One region of the Glutamicibacter sp. NPDC127525 genome, then DNA from elsewhere that is predicted to be linked to it. Evidence: riboswitches for the same ligand, from Rfam matches in the RefSeq annotation. Region 1 holds a riboswitch; each other region holds the start of a gene.

The links. Region 1 has a riboswitch for S-adenosylmethionine ahead of ACFVHU_RS09235 (bifunctional o-acetylhomoserine/o-acetylserine sulfhydrylase). Riboswitches for the same ligand answer to the same signal wherever they lie in the genome.
Region 2: another riboswitch for S-adenosylmethionine. It lies ahead of ACFVHU_RS11900 (O-acetylhomoserine aminocarboxypropyltransferase/cysteine synthase family protein); the one in region 1 lies ahead of ACFVHU_RS09235 (bifunctional o-acetylhomoserine/o-acetylserine sulfhydrylase).
Region 3: another riboswitch for S-adenosylmethionine. It lies ahead of ACFVHU_RS06330 (OsmC family protein); the one in region 1 lies ahead of ACFVHU_RS09235 (bifunctional o-acetylhomoserine/o-acetylserine sulfhydrylase).

Annotation. Positions count from the first base shown of each region.
Region 1 is NZ_JBHXVN010000003.1:252,958-263,383, reverse strand. It holds gene ACFVHU_RS09285 (extracellular solute-binding protein) at 1-246, shown strand, start outside; gene ACFVHU_RS09280 (carbohydrate ABC transporter permease) at 370-1,299, shown strand; gene ACFVHU_RS09275 (carbohydrate ABC transporter permease) at 1,302-2,159, shown strand; gene ACFVHU_RS09270 (copper homeostasis protein CutC) at 2,162-2,872, shown strand; gene ACFVHU_RS09265 (DeoR/GlpR family DNA-binding transcription regulator) at 2,885-3,697, shown strand; gene ACFVHU_RS09260 (phosphotransferase family protein) at 3,842-4,750, opposite strand; gene ACFVHU_RS09255 (phosphotransferase family protein) at 4,743-5,588, opposite strand; gene ACFVHU_RS09250 (CPBP family intramembrane glutamic endopeptidase) at 5,685-6,467, shown strand; gene ACFVHU_RS09245 (GNAT family acetyltransferase) at 6,486-6,902, shown strand; gene ACFVHU_RS09240 (VOC family protein) at 6,964-7,608, opposite strand; SAM riboswitch class IV at 7,781-7,900, shown strand; gene ACFVHU_RS09235 (bifunctional o-acetylhomoserine/o-acetylserine sulfhydrylase) at 7,992-9,335, shown strand; gene ACFVHU_RS09230 (homoserine O-acetyltransferase) at 9,338-10,426, shown strand, end outside.
Region 2 is NZ_JBHXVN010000004.1:330,760-341,185, reverse strand. It holds partial or broken gene ACFVHU_RS11935 (IS3 family transposase) at 1-347, shown strand, start outside; gene ACFVHU_RS11930 (amidase domain-containing protein) at 374-1,090, shown strand; gene ACFVHU_RS11925 (hypothetical protein) at 1,124-1,543, shown strand; gene ACFVHU_RS11920 (ATP-binding protein) at 1,513-1,824, shown strand; gene ACFVHU_RS11915 (hypothetical protein) at 2,383-2,646, shown strand; gene ACFVHU_RS11910 (hypothetical protein) at 2,691-2,819, opposite strand; gene ACFVHU_RS11905 (CoA-binding protein) at 3,506-4,000, opposite strand; gene ACFVHU_RS11900 (O-acetylhomoserine aminocarboxypropyltransferase/cysteine synthase family protein) at 4,000-5,373, opposite strand; SAM riboswitch class I at 5,489-5,583, opposite strand; gene ACFVHU_RS11895 (histidine phosphatase family protein) at 5,695-6,255, shown strand; gene ACFVHU_RS11890 (RNA polymerase sigma factor) at 6,371-6,868, shown strand; gene ACFVHU_RS11885 (methylated-DNA--[protein]-cysteine S-methyltransferase) at 6,865-7,494, shown strand; gene katG (catalase/peroxidase HPI) at 7,593-9,776, opposite strand; gene ACFVHU_RS11875 (Fur family transcriptional regulator) at 9,880-10,308, opposite strand.
Region 3 is NZ_JBHXVN010000002.1:121,928-132,353, forward strand. It holds gene ACFVHU_RS06315 (dioxygenase) at 1-143, opposite strand, end outside; gene ACFVHU_RS06320 (MarR family winged helix-turn-helix transcriptional regulator) at 142-999, shown strand; gene ACFVHU_RS06325 (DEAD/DEAH box helicase) at 1,062-4,277, opposite strand; SAM riboswitch class IV at 4,418-4,539, shown strand; gene ACFVHU_RS06330 (OsmC family protein) at 4,571-5,122, shown strand; gene ACFVHU_RS06335 (L-idonate 5-dehydrogenase) at 5,199-6,254, opposite strand; gene ACFVHU_RS06340 (SDR family oxidoreductase) at 6,244-7,014, opposite strand; gene ACFVHU_RS06345 (FadR/GntR family transcriptional regulator) at 7,187-7,894, opposite strand; gene ACFVHU_RS06350 (L-lactate permease) at 7,919-9,595, opposite strand; gene ACFVHU_RS06355 ((Fe-S)-binding protein) at 9,742-10,426, shown strand, end outside.

The sequences.
Region 1 (10,426 bases):
ACCGATTGGGTGAGCACCGAAGGATTCTTGCCAACGACGAAGTCCGGCTCCGAGAAGATGGCTGGAGACGAAACACTCACGCCATTCCTGGACATGTTGCCTAACGCGGTCTTCTACCCGACGACAAACCCGGCATGGAACGCCACCGATGGTGCATTCAAGTCACTGATGGGCGAGTTGGGGACCGGCAAGTCTGCTCAGGAAGTACTCGGGAGCATCCAAGCCAAGGCCGACGCCGCAAGCTAGGAACTGCTACCGGAAGCATTCCACGGCAGGCCCGGCGTAACACCGCCGGGCCTGCCGTGCTGGACAACCGAGAATCTCCGGTCCCAGGGTTACCTGGCCGAACGCAACGAAAGCGAGCCGACTATGAGCTCCGTACTGCCAGCCACGAACCGGGCCCGGCGCACCCGCCGCCGAGGCACGGATTCCCAGACATTCTTGTCTTCTTTGCCATGGATTGGGCCGGCACTCTTGCTGATCCTGGCCATCGTGGTGTTCCCCGCCGGCTACATGATCTACAACTCGACCAGGAAGATCTCTTCGGTGGGAACCGATCTTGAATCGGCAGGCCTGGAGAACTTCGTGACCATCTTCCAAGACCCGGTCTTGCCCCGCGTTTTGCTCAACACCGTTCTCTGGGTGGTGTCGGTGGTGGTCATTACCGTGCTGCTGTCACTGGTCCTGGCCCAGTTCTTGAACAAACCCTTCCCTGGACGCACCATCGTCCGGATGGCGGTTATCGTCCCATGGGCCGCCTCAGTAGTCATGACCACCACAGTTTTCTACTACGGGCTGGATCCGAACTACGGCATCTTCAACCACTTCTTTGTTCAACTCGGCTTGATGGATGAAGGCTACGGATGGACCAAGAACGCCGTTCCCGCCATTGCCGTTTCGGTAGTTGTGGCCATCTTTGTTTCCATCCCTTTTACGACCTACACCCTGCTGGCCGGGTTGCAAGCAATCCCGCAAGAAACTTTGGAAGCAGCCCGCGTAGATGGAGCCGGTAGATGGAAAACCTACCTGTTGGTGATCATTCCCCAGCTGCGATCCGCGCTGGCCGTCTCGGTGCTGATCAACATCATCAACGTCTTCAATAACTTGCCGATATTGAAAGTGATGACCGGATCCATCCCCGGCAACAGCGCAGACACGCTGATGACCTACATCTTCAAGGTGCTGCAATTCGACCGCCGACTGGATCTGTCTTCGGCACTTTCGGTTGTGAATTTCGCAATCGTGCTGGTGATTGTGGCGATCTACGTGAAAACCGTCAAACCCATGCAGGAGATCTAGCCGTGGCATTTTTGGTAACCGAAGATCGAGCCGCGAAGAAGACTGTCATCGGCCGGATGGTTGTAGGCTTCGCGGTAGTCATTATCTTCCTCATTCCCTACGGCACGATGCTGATCGGGTCGCTGAAAACCCAATCCGAAATCCTGGCCATCCCGCCAAAATACCTGCCGCAGGATGGTGCGCAGTTTTCCAACTACATCACCATGTGGGACACCCCGGAAACTCCGGTGCCCTACAACTTGATCTCCACCATCGTGATCGCGGTTTTCGCCACCTTGCTGGTACTGCTGGTCGCGACCCCGGCCGCCTACTACACCGCCCGATTCAAGTTCCCGGGCAAGATGGTGTTCATGTTCTTGGTGATTGTCACGCAGATGCTGCAACCTGCCGTGCTCACCGCAGGTTTGTTCAAGCAGATGCTGGCTTGGAATCTGAACGACACTTGGCTGGCAATGATCCTGATCAATGCCGCCTTCAACTTGGCCTTCGCGGTATGGATCATGCACTCTTTCTTCGCAGGCGTACCACGCAGCATCGATGAAGCTGCGCAGATTGATGGGGCTGGAAAGCTGCGGGTGCTGTTCACCATCAACCTTCCACTGGTTTGGCCGGGTATTGTCACAGCAGTGATCTTCACTTTTGTTTCCTGCTGGAATGAATTCGCTGCCTCGCTGGTGATCCTCTCCACCGCCGAGAACCAGCCGTTGAGCGTCGCGTTGACCAAGTTCGTTGGCCAGTACTCCACTGCATGGCAATACGTTTTCGGAGTATCCATTGTGGCCATCGTTCCGGTGATCGTGCTCTTCGCATTGATCGAGAAGCGGCTGATCGGCGGCCTGGCTGCCGGTGCGGTGAAATAGCCGTGGGCACGGCGTTGCCGGCGCTGGAAATCGTGGCCACGTCTGGTGCATGCGCCCAACGGGCAACGCGGGCCGGAGCCGATCGGCTCGAAGCCTGCCAAGCGCTGGAACTAGGCGGGCTCACGCCAAACCCGGAAGCGCTCGAACAGATCCATGAGCATCGGCCTCCACGAGGGGTGCACGCACTGCTGCGCAGCCGTCCGGGAAATTTCCGCTACACCACCGAGGAAGCCGCGCTCATGGAGAGGCAAGCTGCACGTCTTGCTGCCGCGGGGGTAGACGGGATAGTGCTCGGTGCGCTGGATCCACGCGGGGCACTGGACTTGGCCATGATGCGGCACTGGGCCGAGGCCGCCCTGGCGGTGAACCAGAGGCTGGAAATCACGGTGCACCGGGCCATCGATGCCAGCCGAGACCCAATAGGGGAACTTGCCAGGCTTCTGGAGTTCCCGGCTCACCGAGTGCTCAGCAGCGGCGGGAGAAGAACCGTTGACCAGGGCATGGCCACGATCGAGGCCATGGTTCAAGCCGCCGGCAGCCGGATCGAGATCATGTGCGGTGGCGGGCTGCAGGCAACAGATATTGAATCCGTACGCAGACTGGGAGTCGCAGCCGTTCATTCTTCTGCCAAGACCCGCTATGCCGATACCATCGAAGTATCTGAGCAACAGGTGCGCCAACTGCGCTGCACGCTTGATGAACTGGAAAATTAAGGAGCGCGCACGATGAAACGCGAGGAACGGCAGAACCAGATCCTCGATCTGCTGGCCAGCCGCGGCCAGATCGATGTAGAGGAAGTCGTCAAGCAACTGGGTACCAGCCCGGCCACGGCGCGCCGGGACCTGGACGCATTGGCTGCCGCATCACTGCTTACCCGCACTCACGGAGGTGCGGTCTCCAACTCGGTGGCCTACGACCTGCCTTCCCGCTACCAGCGCGATAGCAACGACCGCGCGAAGGCGCAAATCGCGAAGCTGGCAGCCGACATGGTCTCGCAGAATATGGTCATCGGATTATCCGGGGGAACCACCACCAAGGCGATCGCCAGCGAACTGAGCCTGCGCCAAGACCTGGTGGGTGAACCGGGCCGGGTCACGTTGACCGTGGTCACCAACGCGGTGAACATTGCCTCGATGCTGGCCGTCCGCCCGCATATCCGGGTGATGGTTACTGGCGGCGTGCTCAACGACCGTTCTTACGAGCTGGTTGGTCCAATGGCGCAGTCCTCTCTGGCAAAGATCACCATTGACTTGGCTTTTGTCGGAATCAACGGGTTGGATCCCGAAGTCGGTCCGATGGTCAGCGATGAAATGGAAGCGGCAGTCAATGAGCAAATGATCCGGCAATCGAGCAGCAGCTACCTGGTGGCCGATTCATCGAAGATCGGCAGGCGCTCGTTTGTCATCTTGGATCGTCAGAACCTGACCGGCATCATCACGGACAACGACGCCACAAGCGAGCAACTGGGTGCCTTGGCCAAGGCCGGCATGCGTGCAGCCATGGACGTGGCGGAATATCGGCCCGAGGAGAAATCCTAGCTGCGCTGGAACTGCCCACCGAGCTGCTGGTCCGGTCGGCGTTTGTGCTTGCGGAACCAGCGGATGCCAAGCACTATCTTTTCCGATGGCCTGCGCTGGTCCTGTCAAAGCAACGCGCGCAACAAGCAGGGCCGGCCGCACAGGTCAAAGCGAGGAGCCCAGGTTTTCAAGCAACGCCCGGCTTCGCGCGAGGAAGAGCTGTTCACGATTGCTATTGGGAGCCACGGAGTTGAATACCCCGGCGAGCATCACCGCAGCATCCAGCCTCAGCACAGTCCACGCTGCCGAAGTGTCGTCGAAACTGCCGCCATTTCCGGTGTATGCAGTACGCAAGCGCTCGTTGTCCAAACCGTTTTCGGCAATGGCAGCGTATTCCTCGATGCGTGCCAGTTCCATCTCCGGGGCAGCGCAGAGGGCATTACTCCAATCGAATATGGCCAGGGGCATTCCAGCCAGAACACGAACGTTCTGCCTACGGATATCCAGATGCAACAGCCTGCGCCGGTGCAAGGATCTTTCGAGAAGAGCACGCAACACGTCGGCCGATGGCAAGGCTGGCATCGAATGCTGGCGGGCTAGCTTCGCGTAGCGGTCAGCGATGCGCTGGGCAACCGTCGCATAAATTGTGCCGGCCTGGCTGCCTTCCTCGTCGAGAGCGAGCGGCGGAAGTTCGTGCAAAGAAGCCAGCAACGAGCCCAATGCGTGAGCGTCCACTGGTGAGCCGTCATCTTCGATGACTTCGGTGATCAACACCGGGTACCCATCTTGATCTACGAGATCAATTGCCCGTGCGCTGGGCAACCCATGTTGTTGAGCCCAGATGCTGCAGTTCAATTCCTTGATCTGAAGGCTGCTGGCCGGAATCTGCGGATTGTTGCTGGTGTTGTAGACCCGCATTCGAGGGATGCGGTAGCCCTCGTAGCGGGTCCCGCGCAGCGAGCTGTAGAAAAGGAATTCGGTGCCTTCCCCGGTTAGTGCCAGCTCGCGTGCGCCACGGCGGGCGGCTAGCCTGGCAGCGACCTGATGGGGCTCGAGAATATGCGTCCTAGCCATTGATTGACTGCGCGGCGGTGAGGATGCGCGGACCAATCTTGCGCATGAGCTTGCCCATTTTCGGGTTGTCGGTGCGCGAGAGCGTATCCGATAGCCGTTCAAGACTCATCAGGCCCAACCAGATTTTGGCCCGGTATGCTTCCTCTGCGCTGGGAGCAATCAAATCCGCCATTTCCAATCCATGCCACAGGCTCAGGTAAGCGGTGTTCAAAGCCGGGTCCCACGCAGCGGCCAGGTCCCAATCCAAGATGCCAACCAGTTTCTCGCCGATCCAGTGCATGTTGTGGCCGGCCAAGTCGCCATGGACCAAGCCCGCAGGAACCTGCGCCAGGATATCGAGCTGGGCCCAGAGCTCGGTAGCAGGCCCTCGCAGTTCCTCGGGCAGCGCATCGAAGCATTGCTGCTGCCTGGCCTGGGTCCATTCGCCACGGAATGAAAACGGTTTGGCCAGATGCTCGCTGATCGGCTCCAGCGGCAGCTCGGCCAAATCCTTGACCAGCTGTCCCAGCACCTTCGGATCCCCGTAATGCGGTTCATGGGCGCTGCCGGGGATGAAAGACATGGCCACGGAGCTGAGTCCGTCGACGTGCAGGATCTCGGAGACCGCCACCGGAATCTGGTAGTTGAGCTGGCCCTCCAGCAAAGACAGCAGCTTGACGGAACGGGGCATCTGCTCCGTGGCCGCTGGCGTGCGCGTCATGCGAATCACCGCTTGCGGATTGCCAATGACCACCTTGTGGAATTGTCCGCCTTCGTTCACGGCCGCATCTTCCCAGGAAAGATCGGGGCAGAGCTGACGGGCAATCTGCAGTTCTCCAATGGTGGCAGGACGGCTCACTCGCACTCTTCTCGTTCAGCTTGCTGGTGGTCTCAACCTCAGGCTATCGCAGGTTTGCCACGTGGCTGCTCAGTACGCGCACAGCCAGATCAGCCTATGATCGGAAACGTGAACGCTGAACAATCTAAGCAGACAGCAACCCGCAAGACCCTCAAATTCGAGATCGTCTTGGTTCTTGCCCTGTCCTTGGGACAAAGCGCGGTCTACTCGCTGCTGAGCTTTGCCGACAAGGTCACCCGGGCGCCGCTGCGCGAGCAGACTACATCGCTGAACAACCCGCTGAGCACCCGCGAGTTCTTTGATTTCTCCTACCAGCTGCTGGACATCTTCTTTGCCTTGGTACCCGTCGTGCTGGCGCTCTACCTGATGAAGCGCACGACTGGACGAACTATCCGGGACATCGGTTTCGATATGCGCAAGCCGGGCAAGGACGCACTGCTCGGGGCGGGGATGTTCTTGGCCATGGGAGTAGGAACGCTGGGCGTCTATGCCGCTGGGCGGGCACTGGGCGTCACCACGGCACTGTCAGCAGCGAATCTTGGCGATTATTGGTGGAGCGTCCCAGTGCTTCTGCTGTCGGCTGCACGTCATGCAGTCCTCGAAGAAGTGCTGATGCTCGGATTCCTGTTAACCTACGCCAAGAAATTGAAGCTGGGCCTGTGGAGCACCATTATTGGTTCTGCGATGATCCGAGGCAGCTACCACCTGTACCAGGGGGTGGGGCCGATGATCGGCAATATGCTCATGGGCGTCGTCTTCGGCTGGGTATACCAGAAATACGGGCGGGTGATGCCGCTGGTTATCGCGCACTTCCTGCTCGATGCCATCGGCTTCGTGGGATACGCCTTGGTCGGGCCGGCCATCGGAATCGGCCAGTAGCGCCGGTAAGCTGAGCCAATGCAGATTACCGTGCTGCGCGAAGAGGACCTTCGCCAAGCAGTTGAATTGTGGGAAGCAACCGGGCTGGCTCGTCCGTGGAATGATGCGCTCGCCGACGCCCGACGGGCTTTGGCCGAGCCTGCTTCCACGGTGCTGGCCATCGTTGAGAACGATCAACTCATGGCTACTGCGATGGTTGGCCATGATGGCCACCGAGGTTGGCTCTACTATGTTGCGGTGGATCCGTGCCGGCAGGGCAACGGCCTGGGAAGGGAGCTGGTGGATGCCGCTGTCCTGTGGCTGCGGGATCGCGGCGTGCCCAAGGTGCAGCTCATGGTCCGCGAGGAGAACTCTGCCGTCATCGATTTCTATGAACGGCTGGGCTTCGAAGACCAGCACGTCGTGGTGCTGGGGAAGCGCCTGGACCGGCCTTGACGAAAAGAAAGTAGGTGGGGACGCCATTGTCCCCGCCTACTTGCGTTCTCTGCGGAACTGTTTACAGCACCACGGTGCCGGACTCGGTCTCAAAGGTAACCGACATGATGCCCGGAGTGCCATTCGGCGCTTCATATTGCATGGTGACAGCGCCCAAATTGACGTTCTGCGGCTGGCCCAGCCAATCCAGCACCCGTTCACGCGAGCCGGCAATGGCGATCTGGCTGATGGCGCCGGCAGGTTCCAGCGCCTTCGACGGATGCAGCTCCTCGGATCCTTCATCCCAGGAAATCAGGTACGGGCACTGCGGATCGGCGATCAGGCCCTTGATGCCAATCTGCTGCCAGGTCAGTTCGCGGCCATCAGGGAACTTCCGGTTGCCCGGCACCGACTTGCGGCCCAAGCGGTCCTCGGCACTGGATAGATCCTCCACCGAGACGCACCAGCCCATCCAGCCGCCGCCGAGCTCCGAACGGGCGCGAACCGCCTGTCCGAAGGGTGCCTTGTCGCTGGCCGGGTGGTTCAGGACTTCAACCACCTCCAGGTACTGGCCATGCTTGAGCGGGAAGATGACATTGCGTGTTCCGAATCGTGGATGCACGCCGCCCTTGACGAATTCCAGTCCAAGGGACTCGGAGATTCTTTCAGCGGTTGGCAACAGCCCGTCTGGGCCGCATGCATAACTTACGTGATCTAGCCTCATCATGTGCCCATCATGGCAACATGTGATGCGAGTCTCTACTTAGGCACACCTAAGTGCCGGGATGCTATCGAATACTCTGCGATGAACCTGCAATATTCGCGAAATATGACCGATTGAGTCCAATCACCAGCTCTTGCGTTGCAAAGATCTTCGGTTTTCGGGCAAACTGGTACCAGGTCATGAGTCCCAGTAACAAGCCCCGGCTTACTGGGCGGCAACCCTCCAACCGCGGTGGGGTGCCCCGGGTGAAGACCTGGCCCTTGAACGCACAAGGCATCAAGGACAAGCGCGGGTTACCCCTGGAAGTCGTCACGATATGGTGCTTCCTGTCGGTGTCTTTTCAGTGGCGTACCCCCATAGTCATGAAACGCTATTTGGAGGAAACCATGAGCAATAACTGGTCATTTGAAACCCGTCAGATCCACTCCGGCCAGACCCCGGATCCGACGACCGGAGCACGGGCTCTCCCGATTTTCCAAACCACCTCTTTCGTCTTCCCCAGCGCCCAGAGCGCTGCTGCACGTTTCGCGCTGCAGGAACTGGAGCCGATCTACACCCGTATCGGCAACCCGACCACCGACGCGGTGGAAACCCGCATCGCTGACCTGGAGGGCGGCGTTGGAGCACTGCTGCTCTCTTCGGGACAGGCTGCCACCACTTTCGCCATCTTGAATTTGGCCGAAGCCGGCGACCACCTGGTGGCCAGCCCCAGCCTGTACGGCGGAACCCAGAACCTGCTCAAGCACACGCTCAAGCGCCTGGGCATCGAGGTCACCTTCGTTGCCGACCCGGACAACCTGGATGATTGGCGTGCCGCGGTGCGTCCGAACACCAAGGCCTTCTTCGGGGAAACCATCTCCAATCCGCGACAGGACGTCCTGGACATCGAGGGCATCTCGGCGATCGCCCACGAAGCCGGCGTGCCGCTGCTGGTGGACAACACCCTGGCCACCCCGTACCTGATCCGCCCGATCGAGTGGGGCGCGGATATCGTGATCCATTCGGCCACCAAGTTCCTCGGCGGCCACGGCAATGCCATTGCCGGTGTCATCGTGGACTCGGGCAACTTCGACTTCGCCAAGGACGCCCACCGCTTCCCGGGCTTCAACACCCCGGACGAGTCCTACAACGGCCTGGTCTTCGCCCGCGACCTGGGTGCCAACGGCATCCTGGGCGCCAATCTGGCCTACATCCTCAAGGCCCGCGTGCAGTTGCTGCGCGATTTGGGTTCCTCGGTTGCGCCGTTCAACGCGTTCTTGATCGCGCAGGGCCTGGAAACCTTGTCGCTGCGCATTGAGCGCCACGGCCAGAATGCCGTAGAAGTTGCCAATTGGCTCGAAGCCCGCGAGGAAGTGCAGAAGGTCGCCTACGCAGGCCTGAAGTCCTCGCCTTGGCATGAGCGTGCGCAGAAGTACAGCGATCAGGGCGCCGGCTCGATCATCGCGTTCGAACTGGAGGGCGGTTCGGAAGCCGGCCAGGCCTTCGTGGACGCACTGGTATTGCACTCCAATGTCGCGAACATCGGCGACGTGCGCTCCTTGGTCATCCACCCGGCCTCCACCACCCATGCCCAGCTCTCCGAAGCGGAGCAGGTTGCGGCCGGCGTGAGCCCGGGACTGGTGCGGCTGAGCGTCGGACTGGAGAATATCAAGGATATTCTGGCCGATCTGGAACTGGGCTTCCAAGCTGTTGCAGCCCTCGAGAACAAGGAACTGCAGGAAACCCTCTAGGCATGGCATCCATTGTGACTACTGAAGATACTCTGCGCGCCGAAGAGCTCGCCGGCGGGCAAGACGGCATTTTGCGCCGTAAGTCCGTGGGGGAGCACCACTTCGAATTCGGTGGATTCCTTCCGGACGTGGTGCTGGCCTATGAAACGTGGGGGACGCTAGCAGCTGATGGCTCCAACGCGGTGCTGGTGATGCATGCGCTCACCGGTGACGCCCACGTTGCGCAAGGCGATTCGCAAAGCGCCGGCTGGTGGGAAGAGCTCGTAGGTCCCGGAGCCACGGTTGACACCAATGAGTACTTTGTCGTGTCCATCAACATGGTGGGTGGTTGCAATGGTTCCACCGGCCCCTCGTCCTTGGGCGACCAGGGCCTGCCCTACGGTTCGAGCTTTCCCTTCGTCACCATCAAGGACTCGGTGCGCCTTGAAGCGCGGCTGGCCAAGCAACTGGGAATTGATTCCTGGCATGCGGTCATTGGCGGTTCGATGGGCGGTGCGCGCGCGTTGGAATACGCCGTCGAGTTCCCCGACCAGGTCAAGAACCTCGTAGTGATGGCCTCGAGCGCGCAGGCGACTGCCGAGCAAATTGCCTTTGCACAGGTGCAAACCCAATCCATCCGGTTGGATCCGCACTTCTGCAATGGCGACTACTACGGCAACGATGCGCGCCCGGACGCCGGTCTTGGCTTGGCTCGCCGCCTGGCCCACATCACCTATCGTTCCGAGGCCGAGCTTGAAACCCGTTTCTCGCGCAATCCGCAGGATGGCGAGAAGCCAACGGGTCTGCTCGAGGGGCCTCGCGGGCGGTACCAGGTGGAAAGCTACCTTGACCATCAGGCCAGCAAGCTGGTGAATCGTTTCGACGCCAACAGCTACCTGGTGCTCACCGAGGCGCTGATGAGTCATGATGTGGCTCGCGGCCATGAATCCCTGGAAGCCGCCTTGGCGCGATTGGCGAACGTCAACGTGGTGGTTGCCGCGGTAACCACTGACCGGTTGTACTTTCCTGAGCAGTCAGTGAAGCTGGCCTCGTCGCTGTCCAAGCCAAAACCGGTGCACTACATTGATTCGCCGATTGGCCACGATGGATTC
Region 2 (10,426 bases), on a different contig from region 1:
TCGCAGGCGTTCATCCAGTTTGGTAGTGTGTTCCATTCAGACCGAGGCCCCAATGTACCTCGGCGCGTTCCAGAGGTGGTGTGCTGCGCACAGGGTGCAGTAGTCGACGGGACGCGCCGGTGTGTCCCTGGGATAATTCCGTCGCCGAGTCAGCCTTCTGGACGATCAAGAAGGATATGTTCCACCACAGGTTCTTCAGCAGCAGGGTGGCTGCGTGTGCCGCAGTGAAGGAGTGCATCGCGGTTTGGTACAACCGGAAGCGCCCGTATACGGCAAATGGCGGAGTTAGCCCCCAGGCGGTTCTGGACTCGTATCAGGAAAGGGATCCTCTAGCTTTGACTGCTTGAGGAAATGTACAAAAAGATCAAAGTTCGTGTCCCAAAAACTTGACCAGCTCAGGAGCGAGCTCATCCCTTATGAGCTAACAATCGACGACACTGGCAAGATCCAAAACATCGTAGTGAAGGATGATGAGTATCTTGTCTCGCAGTCTGCGGCACTAGCTCTAACTACCGAAGAAGAGGAAATCGAAGTTGACCCCACTGTCCCTGGCAGCGAGGAGGACAGTGGGGCATTAATCAATCCTCTCCCCCTGAACGTCGCCGAAATGGCGGCTTCAAAGCTTAGTTCGTCCAACAAGACGAAAGTTGCAAACTACGCAATCAAGTGGGCTAAGTCGTACAATCCTGCCTATAAGAGGCACGGCTACGACTGTACTAATTTCGCTTCCCAAGCGCTTTATGCAGGTGGATGGAAGAAAATTGAAGGCTACTACAAGAGCAACTCGAAATGGTTTGGCAATGGTGTCATGACCAGCTGGACTTGGAGCGGTGCTGAAAATTTCTATCGTTTTGCCCGGAATGAATCAAAGCGGGCTTCACGTCTTGCCAGTGTCTACAGCCTCGTTCCTGGAGATATCCTTCAGTACAAAACGAACGGTGCCAAGATTAAGAATATGACGCACACCATGGTGACCACTAAGAAAATCAATGATGTCCCATACCTCTCGTACCACAGCAACGCTACTTTGAATAAGCCCTTCACTCAGCTGAAACCACTGAATGTAACTTGGTACGCGCATAGGATCTAGTCGTACAGCTCATTCGATTTGCAAAGGTCATTTGTGTACGAAAAACGCATCTCAAAGATTATTGCCCCACTACTGCTGTTTCCGCTAGCTCTTTCGGCAGCAGGGTGTTCAGCCGATAGGAAGCAGGCTTGTGACGGAGGAAAACCCGTCAGCGATCCACAGGAAGCAGTTCGAGTACTACTTGAGGCTGCAGAAACAACTGACCATGACAAAGCGTGTTCAGTGATCATGGACAAATTAGACGAAACAGTCATGAACACACAGCTAGCTGCGCTGAAGACCGACATGGATTCGGTAGAAGTCACCTCATCCAACTTCACGATGGTCGAGTTCGAGCGCGGCGGTCCAGCACACTTCTACCATGTGTATGCTGATCAGCCTGATAAGTCCGTGGACCTTACGTTCATGGACGTTGGCAAAGGATCGCGAATAGTATTTGGCGAAAACTACTGAGTCACTACCGTATTATCAAGCCCCGCGATAAGGACGTAGACCCTGAATCTCATTCAGGGTCTGCGTCCTTTCAGCTGATTGCTCATCGATATGAGCAGGGGTCGGTGCTGGCGACCTCGAATATGCCTTTTGGCCGGTGGGGTGAGGTTTTCGGTGATGATGTTGTTGCTTCGGCGATGATTGATCGTTTGGTTCATCATGCGGAGGTGTTGTCTTTGGCTGGGGATTCATATCGGGTGAAGAACCGTCAGGATCTGCTGCGCAACGCTGAGCAGGTATAGAACAAATTGGGCGTGGAGGGGTCAAGTTTCGATTGGCGGTAGAGGGTCAATTTTCAGTTAGCGTTGATAAACTTTGGCTACAAATCCCGCTGTGGGTTCTGAACATGCGGGCATTCCCCGTTCAGGATAGTCGTGGACGTTAGACGCAGGCTAGGTATGCCATGAGGTTTCTCGTCCCGTTGAACACCCTGGGTCCTCGCAAGCTCGTCTCCAGGGTGTGTCGGGCGTCCGCTGGCGTGTCCGGTTGGTGGCCCGGACTTCGTCCGGTCTTTTCCTGTTTTTGCTGCTGTCCTTCGGAGTGTACGGGCCACCTCCAAACCCACAAGCCACTCGCTGCGCTTCGGGCGTGCTCCACCAGAAATTCTTGGTCCGCGCTCCTTCGTCGCTTTTTCGGCCCAAGATTTTCGTGGATTGCGCACCCCTGACGGGTTGATGGGTTTCCGGCTGGCCCCGCTTCATTTCTTTTCGCCAGCAGGCAGAAAAACAACCGGGGGAGGGCTTCGACGGGAGGCTGGCAATCTGCCCCACTTTCCGTGAAGCGAAAGGATGCAAAAACCTATGCAGACCACGACCAAAGACAGCCGCGAAACCGTTACCGTCCCGGCAACTGTCGAGCGCGATATGTACGGCGAAGTGTATGACTGGATGGAATCGCTGGCCGGTACCGGGTGGTACGAAGTTCCAGGGTGGGGACGCGACGGATGGGACCTGGGATCCTGGCCTTACATCATCTTCGCCGCGACGAAGACGACCGATGAAACCGGGAAGCTGTGCGGATACACCACCTACGTGGAAGGCGACGTAACTGGTCAAAAGAACTAGGCCGTACGGCAGAACGCTCCGATTATGGACAAGGGAAGCAACAGCTAGGAAGCCTTTTTGGTTTCCTTGGTAGCAAACCAGCCGGGCAAGCTAATCAGCAGCCCCACGACACCAACAATCGCCACCACCCAAAGAGCCGGGGCAGGCCATGAGTCCAGGTTGTTCTCATCCATGATGACCCCCGTAGAATACAGGGCAATCCCGCTGCATACCAAGGCAGTCAAGCTCATCCCGAGGGCCACGGACCATAGGGTTCTTCGATTTGCATCCACTGTCTGCTCCTTCGTATCTCCAGTCAACTGGCGCACTTCCAAGGAAGCTTCTGCTTCCGGAGAATTCTGAATAGTGCGTCAACCCAGAGTACTGTCTCCGATGCCTCTTAGCTGGGTGCCGCAGAGGGAATCCTCGCCCAGAGAAATTTCAACTCCGTGCAGCATTGAGGGTGCGGCGCAATGCTATTGCGAGATGCTGGAATGTTCTCGGGCCAGGGGAATTGAGTTTTCATATAGCAGTGCGGGCGGGATTTTTCTTCTTTCGTTCGCGCTCGTAGCGAATCGAAATCGATTCTCTCTGCCTGTTTTAGGGTTTGGGTCGTTTGGCCTTGCGTTGCAGTGCTGTGGTTTGCAGATTTTTCGATCTGTGATTGAACGCGTCGAGCACTTCGGGGCCACACCCACGGCATGCCGTGGGCCAATTGCGTCGACCATGGTTTGTCAGAGGTCTTGTTCTTCCTTCGGAATGCTCCGTGCAAAAGTTCAGCGTCGTTGACCAAACCGGCCGATTCCGGGGAATTGCCGCAGAAAAATGGGTGCATGCAACGCAATATTGCATGCACCCATTTCCTGGAATCTTGGACTCCCTAGGCAAGTACCTGGCGCTTGGAGGAAATGACGCCGGTATTGAATCCAGCCAGGCGCAGGCCGCCGTGGAAGCGGGCGTGCTCGATCTTCACGCAGCGGTCCATGACCACATTCATGCCCGCGGCCTCGGCGCGCCGGGCCACTTCCTCATGCCAGGATCCCAGCTGCAGCCACAGGGTCTTCGCGCCTACGGCCAGGGCCTCGTCCAGCACGGTAGGCAGGTCATCGTGCTTGCGGAAAACCTCGACCAGATCCGGGGTCTCCGGCAGATCGGCCAGCGACTTGTACACCGGCTGGCCCAGGATCTCATCGAGTACCGGGTTGATGAAATACACCTTGTACTTGGAGGAGGAGAGCAGGTAGGTAGCCACGAAATAGCTGGCGCGCGATGGCTTGTTCGAGGCACCGACAATGGCGATGGACTTGGTGTCGCGCAGGATCTCCAGGCGCTGTGCGGCTCCAGGGCCTTCCCAAGCGGTATCAACGGCAGTCATTAGATTGCTCCTTTCGAAGCGGTTGGCAATGCGCAGGCGGAACCGTCATAGGCCGGAGCCTCGAACCCTGCGGCGGAAGCGGCAATCGCTTCCTGCGAAGCGGCCAGCGCCTGGTCCAGATCCCAGAGGATGTCCTCGACATCTTCCAGTCCTACCGACAGGCGGATCAGATCTTCTGGCACGCCAGCGGAGACCAGCTGCTCGGCGCTCAGCTGCTGGTGGGTGGTGGAGGCCGGGTGCAGCACCAGGGTGCGGGCATCGCCGATGTTGGCCAGGTGGCTGGCCAGCTGCAGGGCTTCGATGAACTTCGAGCCGGCTTCGCGCCCGCCCTTCACCCCGAAGCTGAAGACCGAGCCGACGCCCATGGGCAGCAGCTCCTTGGCCTGCGCGTGCTGCGGGTGGGATTCCAGGCCGGCATAGTTCACGTAGGTCACGCGCTCATCGGCCTGCAACCAGGCAGCGACCTGCTTCGCGTTGGACAGGTGGTTGTCCATGCGCTGCGGCAAGGTCTCCAGGCCCTGCAACAGCTGGAATGCGGACTGGGCCGGCAGAGCCGGTCCGAAGTCGCGCAGCTGTTCGCTGCGCAGCTTGGTCAGGAAGCCGTACTCGCCGAAGTTGTCCCACCAGGAGACGTTGCCGTAGCTGGCAACCGGTTCGGTCATGGTGGGGAACTTGCCATTGCCCCAGTTGAACTTGCCCGACTCGATGACCACGCCGCCCAGGGTGGTGCCGTGCCCGCCGATGAACTTGGTGGCCGAGTGGATCACGATGTCCGCGCCGTGCTCGATAGGGCGCAGGATGTACGGGGGAGTGAGCGTCGAATCGACTACCAGCGGGAGATTGTGGCGGTGCGCCACCTCGGCCAGGCCCTTCAGGTCAGCGATGTCGCCGGACGGGTTGGCCACCACCTCGGTGTAGACGGCCTTGGTGTTTTCCTGGATCGCCGCTTCGAAGTCGGCGGGATCATTGGAGTCGATGAAAGTGGTGTTGATGCCGAAGCGGCGCAGCGAGACATCGAGCTGGGTGATGGTGCCGCCATAGAGCTTCGAGGAAGCCACAATGTGGTCGCCTGCCTGGGCCAAGGCCGCAAAGGTGACGAATTCCGCGGCCATGCCCGAGCCGGTGGCTACCGCTCCGATGCCGCCTTCCAGCGAAGCCATGCGCTCTTCGAAAGCCGCTACGGTCGGGTTGCCGATACGCGAGTAGATGTTGCCGTACTTCTGCAGGGCAAAGAGGTTGGCCGCATCGTCAGCGTCCTTGAAGACGAACGAAGTGGTCTGGTAGATCGGCACTGCGCGTGAGCCATGCTCGGCATCGGGGGTGCCTCCGGCATGCAATGCGCGGGTGCGGAATCCAAACTTGTGATCTGCCATGGTGGCTTACGACTCCTCGTCGATTGGGGTTTCGCGGGCTCCGCAGGGCGGACCGCGATCGAGGCAGGAATCCCGGAATCAATGTCGCTTCCTGCTGTCGTCCAACGGGTAGGCGGCTGCATCGTTTCTGGCGGTAGCACCGTAACCACCGGATGTGGCAGGTTGCTGCGGCGTCATCGAACCAGATCTCTCAGCCGCTCGGGATGGTGTAATAATCTTCGCAACATGACCGTTCGTGACCCAACTATGAGTCGTAACGTTGCGTATTGGAGCTGTTATCGGAGATTCTTCGATACCTATTACCCCGGTTAGGCTGGAGTCATGGATACTTCGCTGGCACTGGTGCGACACGGGCAGACCGATTGGAACCTTGCAGGGCGCCTGCAGGGGCGTACCGATATCCCGTTGAACGATACCGGGCGCGAACAAGCTCGCGAGGTCGGGCGCCAGCTGATCGGCCAGAACTGGTCGCTGGTACTTGCTTCGCCCTTGGAACGTGCCCGGGAAACTGCCGCGCTGATTGCCCAGCAGATCGGGGCCGAGACGGGGAACGCTGTTCCGGAACTCATTGAACGCGGCTTCGGCCCGCTGGAAGGCCGGATCATGGCCGAGGTCAGCGAAGCGGAATCGGCTGCTGCCAAGGACCTGCGTGAGCCGCGTGCCCAGATCTTGAGCCGTGCGGTGCCAGCGCTGCTGGACTTGGCCAGCAGGCATGCCGGGCGCAAGGTCATGATTGTCAGCCATGGGGCCACCATGCGCACCATCCGCGACGCATTGGCCGGAACCACGGATCCCCAAGGCGTGGAAAATGGCGAAATGCTCCACTTGGACTTGATCCGCCTTGAGCAGATCGCCAGCGAATTGGATCTGGTGGCATTCTAGGAATCCATGGGGTCTCTGCGAGAAGTAAATTTTTTTCGTTCACGCCTCACAAAATGGTCTCCTCGTACGTTTACATGGTGAGAAGCCATGAAGGCGCAAGAATTCCAGGAGAGCCATGCAAGCACCGTTCGAGCGGATAGTCCAGGACTATGGACTGAACGTCCTGCGCGTTTGCCGTGCCCTGCTTGATGAGCATCGCGCGCAAGACGCCTGGTCCGAAACGTTCCTTGCCGCGCTCAAGGCGTACCCGCAACTGCCGGAGGATGCCAATGTCCTGGCATGGCTAGTGCGTATTGCCCGGAACAAAGCCATTGACGAGTTGCGCAGGAACAAGCCGGAAATCCTCATCGGCCAAGACGTGGACAGCCTGGCCCCATCGGCCCAACGGCCGGATCTGCAGTTGGAAAACCTGCAACTGTGGCATGAGGTGAACCAGCTTCCTGGCAAGCAGCGGCAGGTGGTGGCCTACCGCTACCTGGGCGGAATGAGCTACGCGCAAATTGCCGGAATCCTTTCCGGCACCGAAGCTGCCGCCCGGCGTTCGGGCGCCGATGGGATCAAGAATCTGCGGGCCCGGATGGATGACCAAGAACTATGGCGGGAGCAGCCATGAACGGAAAAAATTATTGGCAGCAGGCTACGGCCGCTGAAGCGCAAGTCCTCGACTCGCTGCAGGACCGGCTCGTTGAACGGGCCCGTGCACGGGAACTTGTTGATGTTGCCTATCGCGTGGTCGATAGCCCCGTGGGGGCCTTGCTGCTGGCCAGCACCGATGCCGGGCTGGTCCGGGTCGCTTTTGAATCCGAAGGCCATGACCGGATTCTGGAGGTGCTCTCGGAAAAGCTCAGCCCGCGGATCCTGCGCGACAAGTCGAGCCTGGATGGTGCCGCCCGGCAACTGGAGGAGTATTTCGCGGGCCAGCGGCATGGCTTCGATCTTCCGGTGGACTTGCAACTCTCCACCGAGTTCCGCCGCCAGGTGCAGCTGGAACTGGGTCATATCGATTACGGGCATACCCTGAGCTACGCCCAACTGGCGCAGCAGATCGGCAAGCCGAAGGCGGTGCGGGCCGTCGGTTCAGCCTGCGCCACCAACCCGATTCCCATCGTGCTGCCCTGCCATCGGGTGCTGCGCACCGATGGTTCATTGGGCGGCTACCTGGGAGGCTTGGAAGCCAAGTCCGAGCTGCTGAAGCTGGAGAACCCGGACTTCGCCAGCGGCGCCGCGACGCTGTTCTGACGGGCAGCTCCCGCATGAAACAAGTGCTGGGCTGCTGCCTCCCTTGCGGGAAGCAGCAGCCCAGCACTAATTGCTACGGGCTCGCGGCCCAGCAGCTGCTACTTGCTGCGCAGTTCGAAGCGATCTGCGTCCATGAGCTTGGCCCAAGCGGAGGCGAAGTCATTGACGAACTTCTCCTTGGCATCATCCGAAGCGTAAACCTCGGCCAGTGCACGCAGCTCGGAGTTGGCACCGAACACCAGATCCACGCGGCTGCCGGTCCAGCGGCCATCGGTGGTGGTGTAGGTCTGCTCGTCAGCGGATGGGGTCCATTCCAACCCCAGCTCCAGCAGGTTCGCGAAGAAGTCGTTGGTCAACGCGCCTGGGGTGTCGGTGAAGACGCCCAAGTTGGAACCGTCCCAGTTATTGCCGATGACGCGCAGTCCACCGAGCAGTACGGTCGCTTCCGGTGCCGAGAGGCCCAGCAGATTCGCGCGGTCGATCAGCAAGTACTCGCTAGGCAGCTTGACGAAGCCCGAGTCGTAGTTGCGGAATCCGTCGGAAACTGGTTCCAGCCATGCGAACTGGTCAACGTCGGTTTGCTCCTGGGTTGCGTCTACGCGGCCCGGGGTGAATGGAACCTCGACCTGCTGGCCAGCTGCCAGGGCTGCCTGCTCGACTCCGACGTTGCCGGCTAGGACAACGACGTCCGCGAAGGAAGCCTTGATCCCGGAAGTGGCGTTGAAGTTGTCAACAATCTCTTCCAGCTTGGCAATTACCGGCTTGAGCTGCTCAGGCTGGTTCACGCTCCAGGAGACCTGTGGTTCCAGGCGGATGCGGCCGCCGTTAACGCCGCCGCGCTTATCCGAGGTGCGGAAGGTCGAAGCGGCCTTCCAAGCCGTGGATACCAGCTGCTGGACGGTCAGTCCCGAATCGTTGATCAGGGCTTTAAGTGCGGCAACTTCAGTTGCACCCAAGGTGGTCTGCGGAGCTGCTGGCAGTGGATCCTGCCAGAGCAGGTCCTCAGCAGGAACCTCTGGGCCGAAGTAGCGGGACTTCGGGCCCATGTCGCGGTGGGTCAGCTTGAACCATGCGCGGGCGAAGGCGTCTGCGAACTGGTCTGGGTTCTCCTTGAAGTTCTTGGAGATCGGGCCGTAGACCGGGTCGAAGCGCAGGGCCAGGTCGCTGGTAAGCATGCGTGGCTCGCGGTGTTCCAAGGTCTCGAATGCAGGCTGGACCAAGCCGGCTCCGCCATTGTTGACCGGGCGCCACTGCTTGGCGCCTGCTGGGGATTCGAACAGTTCCCATTCGTAGGCGAAGAGGATGTGGAAGAACTCGTTGTCCCAGCGGGTTGGGTGGTAGGTCCAGGTGACTTCAAGACCCGAGGACACGGTGTCCGCGCCCTTGCCGGTGCCGTGGCCGTTCTTCCAGCCCAGTCCCTGCATTTCAAGCGGAGCTGCTTCTGGATCCGGGCCGATCTTGTCATCGGCATGCGCGCCGTGGGTCTTGCCGAAGGTGTGGCCACCGGCGATCAGCGCGACGGTCTCCTCGTCGTTCATGCCCATGCGGCGGAAGGTTTCGCGGATGTCTACGGCCGAGGCCAGCGGATCCGGATTTCCGTCAGGACCCTCAGGATTCACGTAGATCAGGCCCATCTGCACTGCTGCCAGAGGAGCATCCAGGTCTCGCTTGCCGGTGTAGCGTTCGCTGTCCAGCCAGACCTTTTCCGGGCCCCAGTAGACATCGTCATCTGCTTCCCAAACGTCCTTGCGGCCGCCGGCGAAACCGAAGGTCTCGAAGCCCATGTCTTCCAGAGCCACGTTTCCAGCCAGCAGGATAAGGTCGGCCCAGGAAATCGACTGGCCGTACTTCTTCTTCACTGGCCACAGCAGGCGGCGAGCCTTGTCCAGCGAAACGTTGTCCGGCCACGAGTTCAGCGGAGCGAAGCGCTGCTGGCCTGCGCCGCCGCCGCCGCGGCCGTCGTGCGAGCGGTAGGTGCCTGCGGAGTGCCAAGCCATGCGGATGAAGAACGGGCCGTAGTGGCCGAAGTCTGCTGGCCACCAGTCGTGCGACTGGGTCATGATTTCGGTCAGGTCGGCTTTTACTGCCGACAAGTCGAGGGCATTGAAGGCTTCAATGTAGTCGAAGTTCTCGTCCAGCGGGTTGGAAACCTGCTGGTTCTTGGCCAGAATCCTCAGATTCAGCTTATTCGGCCACCATTCGGTGTTGGCATTGCCCTGGGTAGGGTGAATTCGACCCGCGCCGCCAACTACTGGGCACTGACCTGCAGTCATCTCAGACATGTGCTCTTTCCTTCCGGATTGTTTAGGGTTTATCTGGTTTTATCCATCGCACAGCAGCTGCGCTGATGACGATGGCAAATCTAGGGGTTTACTTAGACAGCAACTATGCGTTCGCAGCCTGGCAATCCGGGCAGGTGCCCCAATAGATCACTTCGGCTTCATCAATGCTGAACCCGTGGTCATTGGAAGCATGCAGGCACGGGGCGCCGCCGACAGCGCAGTCGACGTCCGCCAGCGTTCCGCACTGGCGGCACACCACATGGTGGTGATTGTCGCCAACGCGGGCTTCATAGCGGGCGGTATGGCCCTGTGGCTGTATCTGCCGAATGACACCCAGTTTCGTGAAGAGCCTGAGTGAATCGTAGACAGCTTGGTGCGACACATTGGGGTGATCTTCACGGACAGCCGAAATGATGGTTTCGGTATCCGCGTGCGGGTGCGCCGCGACGGCGGAAAGTACCGCAACGCGCGGTTGCGTGACCCGCATCGATGCCGCCTTCAGCACCTGCTCGATCCCTGCCTGTGATGTCATGTACCCAGCATGCCTGCTTATTTTGAATCAGTCAAGATAAGTTCCAGTGTATTTCGCGTTAAAAGTGGGTGGACTCCAGCTGACTGGTTGAATCGGTGCTTCATTAGTAAGTATTCCG
Region 3 (10,426 bases), on a different contig from region 1:
GCGGAGATCATCAGAATATCTTTCGGCTTCTCGAAAGTGCCGGACCAGCTAGCCAGCTCCTGGGTCCAGCGCTGGTCGTCGGCCAGTGGCGGTGCGCCATGGCTAAGGAACAAGACGGGAGGGGTATCGGATAGCTGATTCATGATTAAAACCTACCAAGCATTAGTTGAAGCGTCAAGTTTTATTTTCATGAATCCCGATATCCAACTCCAAATGCTCTCCAAGAGGCCCGTGGACAGTGCGGACAGCTTCGCCGCACCACGTTGGGTCCAACGCCAGAGGCAACGGAGGCCATGGCTTTCTTGCTCTGCTTCTGAGCGGCGGCGGAAATCTATTGCTTCTCTAATCACGAATGCAATCGGCAAGTCGTTCTTAAGCTGCGCCGGAGAAGTGGAACTGTACGGCTTTGCAGGCATCAGGCGTTGCCTGGCCAGTCTTTTCCAAGCCATTAATTACGCTCAGCTGGGGATTCGCAGTACGTTCAACACTTCGGCTTCGAACGGCTGCGGTCTCCAATATCAGACTTATCGACCATTAATCTTTAGAATGGTTTGTATGCAAGAAGAAGAACTGATGCAGACGGTCGAAGAAGAATTCACCGCCATCTTATTGCGCGCCCGCCAGATGCTGATCCGTCGCGCCAAGATCATCCACCCGGACCTGCAGGATCCGGGGTACCGCTTGCTTGCAGTGGTCATCCGCGATGAAGCCCAGCAACAGGGAGCACTCGCAGAAAAACTGCGTCTGGACAAGGCGACTATTTCCCGCCTCGTGCAGCACCTCGAGTCTCTGGAACTTGTCACCCGCACCCAGGATCCTTCCGATGGCCGGGCCCAGCTGGTCTCGGCAACAGAAAACGCCAAGGAAAAATGGCGCTCCAGCGGTAACACGCTGCGTGAGGAACTGCGCCGCCAGCTCAAGGAATGGGAAGCCTCCGAACTGAAGAATTTTGGAGATCTCCTGCACCGCCTCAACGACAGTTTTGAACAGATTCTCTAGTCCCCGATCATCAGCTGAAGCCTTGGAGACCTTCTGGTTTCCAAGGCTTCAGCTTTTTAGGCTCACTCCATCAGCGCCAGGAAATCATCGGCGCTTAACGCAGCACTCTGCGCGGCTTGGGCAGTCTCTCCCAGGACATCATTGAACAGCTGCGTCTTCTTGGCCTGCAGCGCGAGCACCTTGGATTCGATGGTGTCCTTTGCCACCAAGCGATACACATAGACCGGACGAGTTTGCCCAATGCGGTGGGCCCGGTCAATAGCCTGGGCTTCGGCCTGCGGGTTCCACCATGGGTCCAGCAAGATGCAGTAGTCGGCGGAAGTGAGATTAATGCCGAAGCCGCCGGACTTCAGCGAGATGAAGAAGACCGGGAAATCTCCCTCGCTGAAACCGTCAATCAGTTCCTTGCGCTTTGGGCCAGTGGTGGACCCATCAAGGTATCCGTGCTCAATGCCCAGCTCTTCAGCGACGTCGCGTGCCTTGGCCAAGAAACTGGTGAATTGGCTGAAGACCAGAATCTTATGCCCTTCAGAAACCGCGTCCCCCATGAGTTCGCGCAGCATTTCCAGCTTCGCGCTCGGGGCATCGCCCTCGCCTACCAGGGACGGATCCAAGGCCAGCTGGCGCAGCAGGGTCAGCGACTGGAGAATCTGGAAGCGATTCGAATCAACGTCGTCAACCAGGCCCAGGACTTCTTGCCGCACACGCTGGAAGCGGCGGTCATAGGCTTTGCGGTGCCCCGGCTCCAGTTCGACTTCCAGCACCTGTTCGGTCTTCGCCGGCAGCTCTGGAACGACCTGTTCCTTGGTACGGCGCAGCACGAACGGACGCAGTCGGCTCTTCAGGCGCTCCAGGCGCTCCTGGTCTCCGTCGGCAATGGGCTTCTGGTAGTTGTCCTTAAAGGACTTCGCACCGCCCAGCAGGCCTGGTGCAGCCAGTGAGACCAACGCCCACAGTTCCAGCAGGTTGTTTTCCATGGGAGTGCCAGTGACCACGAATTTGCACGGCACTGGCAGCTGCCGGGCCTGCTTGTAGCCTTTGGAGGCATGGTTCTTCAGTTGCTGGGCCTCGTCCATGATCATGACGTTGAATCCGGCGGCTTCAAAATCCCCATAGGCCAGGCGGAAGATCGTGTAGCTGGTAACTACCAATTGGGCGTCACCGATCTGCGACGCCATGCTTTGGCCGCTCTTTCTAGCTGTTGAAGTGATGCCGGTGACGCTCATCTGCGGCGCAAATCGCTGCGCCTCATTGATCCAGTTGCCCACCACCGAGGTAGGAGCCAGCACCAGGAATTTCTGGGCAGGATCCTCGACGCGCGCTTGTTCAAGGCAAGCCAGCAGCTGGACGGTCTTGCCCAGACCCATATCGTCGGCAAGGACGCCACCGAGATCATGGGTACGCAAGAAGTTGAGCCAGGATAAGCCGTGGCCCTGATACGGGCGCAGTTCAGCGTTGAACGTTTCCGCTAGCTGGACCGGCTGCATTTCTTCACCGCTTTGCAGCGCATTCATGGTCTGCAGCCACTGGTTGTGCTGGGCTTCGATAATGCCCAGATCCACCAGTTCTTGCCACCAGTCGATGCTCAACTTATGGATGCGGATCGTATCGCCCTGCACCGTGCCCAGCTCCCCGGCCTCTGATATCAGCTGGCGCAGCTGCGTGAAATCTGCACCATCAATCGGGATCACCGTAAGGTCATCGAGGACGAGATACTCATCTTGCTTGGTCAAGGCCTCCAGCAGCAGTGGGAACGGGACCTTGGTCTCGTCCAGGAGCACTTCCACAGACAAGTCGAACCAGTCCCCCGTGCTTTCGCCGGCTTCGACACTGACAGCGGCCGGCGCGTGGCTGATCCGGTACTTCGGCAGCCTGTTCTGCTCTTCAACGACCACATCGGGATGCTCTGCCAATAGCGGCAATGCGTAGACCAAGAAATCGATGGATTCGGAGGTGCTGAATTCCTTCGGCGGGAAGATTCCTGAAGAGGTCAGTTGCCCCAAGGAAGCCTGCGCGCCGAGCTTGTCCTGCACCGAAGCAGCAATTTCCTTTTCCACGGCATACTGGCGGGGGCCCGCGGAGGCGTACTCCCAGGAATAGCTCACGGTCAGCGGAGTTCGGATGCTCTCCAGGGACAGCTTGAGGCTGGGGCGTGCTGGAACAGGGATGCTGTAGCTGTCATCCTCGCTCTTCAACGGTGCCATCAGACGCAATCGGTCCAGGTGCTGGCGCTCGAAAAGCTCAACGCCTTCCTGCGGGATGGATTGCGCACCGGATTCAATAAATGTGGCCAGTTCCTTCGTGACCGGTTCAGCGAACCGGGCCAAACCGATTTCCCTGGCCTTCGGCAAGGGGCTGGACGCGTAAGCCAACAAGGTCGGCGGCGTGCCTATGGGCAAGAGGTAGAGGTGCTCTTCGCTCGGCCCGCGCAGCTTCCCTTCCATGCTCAGGCCATGTTCACCGCGACGCACATCCACGTGTGCCATGGCTGGTTGCTCGCTGAACTCCACCGGGGCCTTGGCCGTAGAACCGCCGTTGACGATCTGCACTCCAGCTTCACGCAGGGCTTCGAACGCATCCAGCAGGTCCTGGCCTGGAAGATCCATCAAGGAGATCCACTCCTTGGGATCCCACGAATGGCGATAAGTATCTTGTTCAACGTGTTCACGCAACCGGTCCAGTTCAACGACCGCACGACGCTGCTTCTTGGAGAACCGCGTATCAAAGGCAACATTGCGCCAGCTGATCCCGGTTTGGATCCAGGGGCTCTTGGTGCCCTGGCGGGCCGGGCGTGCCTGCAAGGTCAGCGCGTCCTCGCCGCCATAACGCGGTTCGCTGACCACTTTCAGGATCAATCCCAACGGTTCTTCGGCAGCCAGCGGCTCATCGGAAATGACTGGAAGCAGACGGTCAAGGGTACGTTCCCACTGCGGCTTGCTATTGCGTTTCCATGCGTGGGGATCCACCCCGGAGTCGGAGACGAAGAAGCCCTGGTCTTCTTCGGTGGTGACCTCAATGAGCAAGGCGGCGACGTCTTCACAGGACTGAACCCCCGGATGCTTGCCGCAGAAGCTGGTGAAGCTGATATTGCCCGCGGTGATTTCCAATTGGGCCATCACCGATTCGCGCAGCACCACACCGGAGATGCGGGTAGATCCCGGTTGCATTACCCGGTTGGCGATCTGCACTTTTCCGGAATCACACAGGAATTGGCCCAGGTTGTATTCGGATTCGGTCACCAAGGTCTGGGCCGCAGAAAGTGTCAGCTGGAATTCCATACTCGCCGTTCATTGTTCGTGCAGTGGGCGCCCGAGAGCTAGATTCCATCTTAGCGAGCCGGAAAGCAAGATGCCCGGTGACGAAAAGTTACTTCTGCCCTTTACCCGCGGGCCCTGCAACCGATAGAAATTAATCACTGAATCACGAGTTCCACTCTTTGAGCCCTGGCTGAGTGGACGGCAACCCTCCTGCGTCATTGTGCGGGGTGCCCCAGGTGAAGATTCGACGCATCTTGACAGCCAAGATGCGTAAGCGATGGCGCCCCTTGCGCCAGAAAGGGGATCAATTCCCCATGACTAATGCAGCATCTGCCCCAACCGTATCCGAAGACCGCGCACAGCGCCTGCAGGAAGCAGGCAAGGGCTGGGGCGAACGAATTTCGGCTGCCCCGCAAAGTGCCCAATTGACTTTCACTGTGGAGGGCGAAGGCTTCGATTCGGTAGCCAGCAACATTGTCTCGGGCAAGCACACCTTCCAGGTCGACGAGCCAGCTGCCCTGGGCGGCAGCGACCTGGCCGCAAGCCCCGTGGAATACGCGCTCGGAGCGCTCATCTCCTGCCAGGTTGTGGTCTATCGCTTGTACGCGCAGAATCTCGGCATCCAGGTGGACGACGTGAAGATCCAGGCCAATGGCCACCTCGATGTCCGCGGACTCTTCGGCATCGACCAGACCATCCGCCCCGGCTTCTCGTCGGTGGATCTGGACATCCGGATTGCCGGACCGGAATCAGCTGAACGCTATGAAGAACTGCGCCGCGCAGTGGATGCCCACTGCCCAGTGCTGGACCTCTTCGCCAATCCGGTGCCGGTGACAACCGCGGTGAGCATCACAGAGATCAACTAGAGTTCGCTGAACTAAAAAGCACCGCGGCGGCCCCCGACTTCAGGGGCCGCCGCGGTGCACTTCTAGCTGAAGCCAACTATTGCCCCAGGAAGTTCAGCAGGACTTTGCCGGAGCGAGCCGAATCTTTGGCCGTTTCGAAGGCTTCAAGCGCATCGGCGACCGGGAACTCGTGGGTTACCGCCTCGGAAACCTGCAGTGAACCGTCGGCCAGGGCAGCAAGCACATGGTCGATTTCGTCGTTGAAGCGGAAGGAACCAACCAGTTCCAGCTCGCGGGTAATAGCCAGCGAAATGAGTGTGGGTTGTTCTCCTGAGGGCAGCAACCCGACCATGACCACTCGACCGCCGCGCACGGCACCGCGCACGGCGGAGGCCAACCCGCGGAAGTTGCCGCTGGCCTCGATCACCACGTCCGCGCCCACCTGGGCAAGAGCTTCCTGGTCATCGGCGCGCAAAGTTGAAGTGACACCGAGTTTCCCGGCGATTTCCAACGGCTTCTCGTGCATGTCCACTGCGATGATTTCTTTGGCTCCGGCACGCTTGAGCACTGCTACAGCGAGAGCTCCGATCGGCCCAGCACCAATAACCAGCGCCTTCTTGCCGGCGACTTCACCGGCGCGCGACACCGCATGCCAAGCAACCGCAGCCGGTTCTGCCAGTGCCGCATCACGCAGTGCTAAGCCAGCAGGCAGCTCACGCAGCATGCGTGATGGCAGGTTCACTTCGCGGGCGAATGCGCCCTCGGTGTGCGGGTAGCGGGCGGCCGAGCCCAGATAGGTGCACCCCGGGGAAAGATTCGGGCGGTCGGCCGGGTAGGGTTCCCCGGTCTCGCCTGGTGTTGCCGGGTGCACGGCGACTTTGGTTCCGGCTGCCGGCCCGCTGCCGTCAGCGGCGGCCTGGATGATGGTGCCGACGATTTCATGCCCGAGAACCATTGGAGCCTTGAGGATCGATTCCCCGGCGGCGCCGTGGCTCCAGTAATGCAAGTCTGATCCGCAGATACCGCCGTAAGCGATGGCAACGCGTGCTTCATCTGCTCGCGGCGCTGCCAGCTCGATTTGTTCAATACGCAAATCATCGGCTGCATGGGCCACGACGGCCAACGTGCTGGTGGCGAGGGAATTAGACGACAACGCTCATGCCTCCGTCGATGAAAATGGTCTGCCCGTTCACGTAGTTCGATCCATCCGAGGCCAACCAGACTGCTGGTCCGGCCAGATCCTCGACAGTTCCCCAACGGGCAGCCGGGGTGCGGCCCAGAATCCAGGAATTGAATTTCTCGTCATCCACCAGATTCTGCGTCATCTCGGTGTGGATGTAGCCCGGTGCGATGCCGTTGATTTGCAGTCCCGAACCAGCCCATTCGGCGGTCATGGCGCGGGTGAGATTGCGCAGGCCGCCCTTGGCTGCGGTGTAGGCGGAGATGGTGGGGCGGGCCAAGTCGGTTTGCACCGAGCAGATGTTGATGATCTTGCCTTCGCCACGCTGCACCATGGAGCGTGCGACTTCTCGGCCTACCAGGAATGCGCTGGTGAGGTTCGTGTCAATCACGCGCTGCCAGTCAGCCACCTCCAGATCCAGCATGGGCACGCGGTGCTGGATACCCGCGTTGTTCACCAAAATGCGGATGGGGCCGATGTTCTTTTCAATGGCTGCGATGTTCTCGCGCACGGCGGCATCATCGGTGACATCGAAGCAGGCGCTATGGATTCTTTCGGTGCCATAGCGGGTACCGAATTCGGCGGCAGTTTCGGCCAGGCGTTGCGCATCCCGGCCGTGAAGGATGATGGTGGCACCGGCATCCGCCAAGGCACTGGCAAGTTCGCGTCCAATGCCGCGGGAGGACCCGGTGACCAGGGCCAGGCGTCCGGACAGGTCAAAAAGTTGGCTCATGAGTTCCCTCGCATGAAGTGTCGATGGTACATCGACGGGAACTCACCAGCGGTATGAACCAGCTGCTGTATCCGAAAAATCAGCCCCGTCGCTTCCCCAAAACATATCAGATATAAGAGGTGCGAGGGGTCATAAAGTCCGACTTATTTATTTGAAAACTATCCTGCCGGATCTAGCGGGTCTGCGAGTAGAACCAGTTGATGTGCTCTTCGAGCAGCTGGGCCGCCCGTTCGCGCTGGTTCGTCGCGAATGCGTGGTGGATGGCCTTGTGCTGGCGGCGCAGGACGCGCACCACCGGCTGCCAGGCCTCGTCGCTGGGCACCGATTCGGAGACATAGTCGCTGATCGAGTTGCGCAGCGATTCCATCATCGATTCCACTACCGCATTGCCGGCCATGGAGGCCAGGAGCACATGGAACTCGGCATCAATGCGGTGGAAGGCCTCGCGCGAGAGCTGCGCGTCGTCCATGCGCATGATCAGCACCGCGGTGCGGTCAATGACCTGCTGGGCATGAATCGGATCGCGCGGCGTCATTTGCGCTGCCCAGGTTTCCAGCAGGATGCGGGATTCGACGATCTCGCGGACGTTGATCCCCTTGGCCGCCAAGTGCAGGCGCAATGCCTGCGAAATGCCTGCCGAGGGGTTGGAGATGATCACCGCTCCGGAGTTGGGCCCGGAGCCGGTGGAAGTCTTGATAATGCCCATCACATCAAGGATGCGGATGGCATCGCGGACCGAGGCCCGCGAGATCCCATGCTGCTCCGCGAGCGCACGCTCGCCGGGAAGCTGGTCTCCAACGGAGAGCTTCTCCTTGCGCAGATCCTCTTCAATTGCTTGGAGAACAATCTGGTACGCACGCGGAGCTGGGTTTACTGGCATCGGATCTATTTTAGCCGTTCGAAGCTAAGGCAGCATCCAGGACAGAACCGGGGTGGACTGCAGGTAAACCAAGCAGCACAGCACCAGCAGCATGCCTACGGACCAACCGGCAACCTTCTTGAGGATTACCGACTCCTGGCCTTCCATCTTCACCGAGGTAGCGGCGATGGCCAGGTTCTGCGGGGAGATCAGCTTGCCGACCACGCCGCCGGAGGTGTTGGCGGCAACCAGCAGGTTCGGATCGATGCCGGCATTGATGCCAGCGGTCTGCTGCAGCTTGGCGAACAGCGCGTTGGCCGAGGTGTCCGAGCCGGTCACCGCGGTGCCGATCCAGCCCAGGATTGGCGACAGGAAGGCGAAGAATGCGCCGGTGCCTGCCAGCCAGGTGCCAATGGTGATGGTCTGGCCCGAAAGGTTCATCACGTAAGCCAGGCCGAGGACCGAGAGGATGGTCAGCGCGGCGTAGCGCATGTTGTAGACGGTCTTGCCGATTTCGGCAGCACCCTCGGCGAAGGTCATCTTGTACTTGCCGTTGCCGTCGTTCTTCGCGTAGACCAGGGCCACGATCAGGCCAGTGATCAGCAGCAAGGTGCCCGGGGAGGATAGCCACTGGAAGTTGTAGATAGTCGACGTTACCGCTTCGCCATCAGCATCCAGGATCTTGCCGTCCAGTCCTGGCCAACCGAACTTGATGTCCGTGCTTGCCAGCCATGCAGGAATGTCCACGCCCAGCTTCCACAGCTTGGCCAGGCCGAAGATGACGATAACCAGCAGGTACGGGAACAAGGCCATCCAGGTGTTGACCGGGTGCAGCTTGGCGTTGGCTCCGTATGGAATTGCGGCAGCTTCAGCAGTCAGCACGCGCTGGCGTGCCTCGTCGGCGCCCTTTGGAGTCCAGAAGCGCAGCAGGATCACTGCCGCGGCCAGGCCAACCAGCGCAGCGACGATATCGGTCAGCTCATAGGAGAAGTAGGTCGAGCACAGCCACTGGGCGACACCGAAGGAGATGCCGATGGTCAGCGTTGCCGGCAGGGTCTGGCGCATGCCGCGCCAGCCATCGAGGATCAGCACCAGGATCGATGGGACGAACAGTGCCAGCAGCGGGGACTGGTGGCCAACGATGGCGCCGATGTCGGCAGCCGGGATGCCGGTCAGGGCACCAGCGGTGGTGATGGGGATCGCCACCGCGCCGAAGGCCACCGGGGCGGTGTTGGCAATCAGCACCGCGCAGGCTGCGCGCAGCGGGGACAGGCCCAATGCCAGCAGCATGGTGGCGGTAATCGCCACCGGTGCGCCGAAGCCGGCCAGCGCTTCAAGCAGTCCGCCGAAGCAGAAGGCAATCAGCACGGCCTGGATGCGCACGTCGCCGCCGCCGATAACGTCAAAGACGCGGCGCAGGTCTTCGAAGCGGCCCGACTTGACGGTGACCTGGTAGAGGAAGATCGCCATGACAACGATCCAGACAATAGGGAAGGCACCGAAGACCATGCCCATCAGTCCGGAGTTCAATGCCAATCCAACCGGCATGTTCCAGCCGAAGATCGCCACGAGGATGGCAACAGCGAGCGAGCCGAGGCCGGCCCAGTGGGCCTTGACCTTGACTACCGCCAGAAGTACGAAGAAGGCTACAAGCGGGATCAGTGCGATGAGCGCTGAAACAGCTATGCTCCCCGCGATCGGATCCGTGGAGGGTGTAAACACGGTGTGGGCGTCCTTACTCGAGATGGTCTGACCATATGTGGTCCGACCACCTAGAGTACAAGGTGAGAGCTATCACAACAAGTCTTGACTATTACGAAGTACGTGGCATAGTATGGTCTGACCACACCCTGAAAGAGTCATTTATTATGCGAATTGCTCTCTTTGCCACGTGCATTGTGGATGCTATGTATCCGGAAACCGCCAAGTCGACAGTGAAAATCCTGGAACGCTTGGGCCATGAAGTCATTTTCCCCAAGGCGCAAGCCTGCTGTGGGCAAATGCACATGAATTCCGGTTATATGCCTGAAGCCCTGCCCGTGGTCGAAAACCACATCAATGCCTTCGACACCGAAGACTATGACGTCGCGGTGGCCCCCTCGGGCTCCTGCGTTGCTTCGGTCAAGCACCAGCACCCTTTCCTGGCAGAGCGCCTGGGCAAGCCGGAGCTCAAGGAACGCGCAGTTGCCGTGGGCAAGCGCACCTATGAACTGAGCCAACTGCTGGTGGATGTCCTGGGGATCACCAACGCCGCCGAGCAGCTGGGCAGCTACTTCCCGCAGACCATCACCTACCACCCTTCCTGCCACGGCATGCGTTCGCTGAAACTCGGCGATCGGCAACTTGATCTGCTCAAGACCGTCGGCGGCATCACCGTCAACGAGCTTCCGGAAGCTGACCAGTGCTGCGGCTTCGGCGGTACCTTCTCGATCAAGAACTCCGATGTCTCCACGGCAATGCTCGAAGACAAGATGAAGAACATCTGCTCCACCGGCGCCTCGGCCTGCGCGGGCGGCGACGCCTCCTGCCTGATGCACATCGGCGGCGGACTTT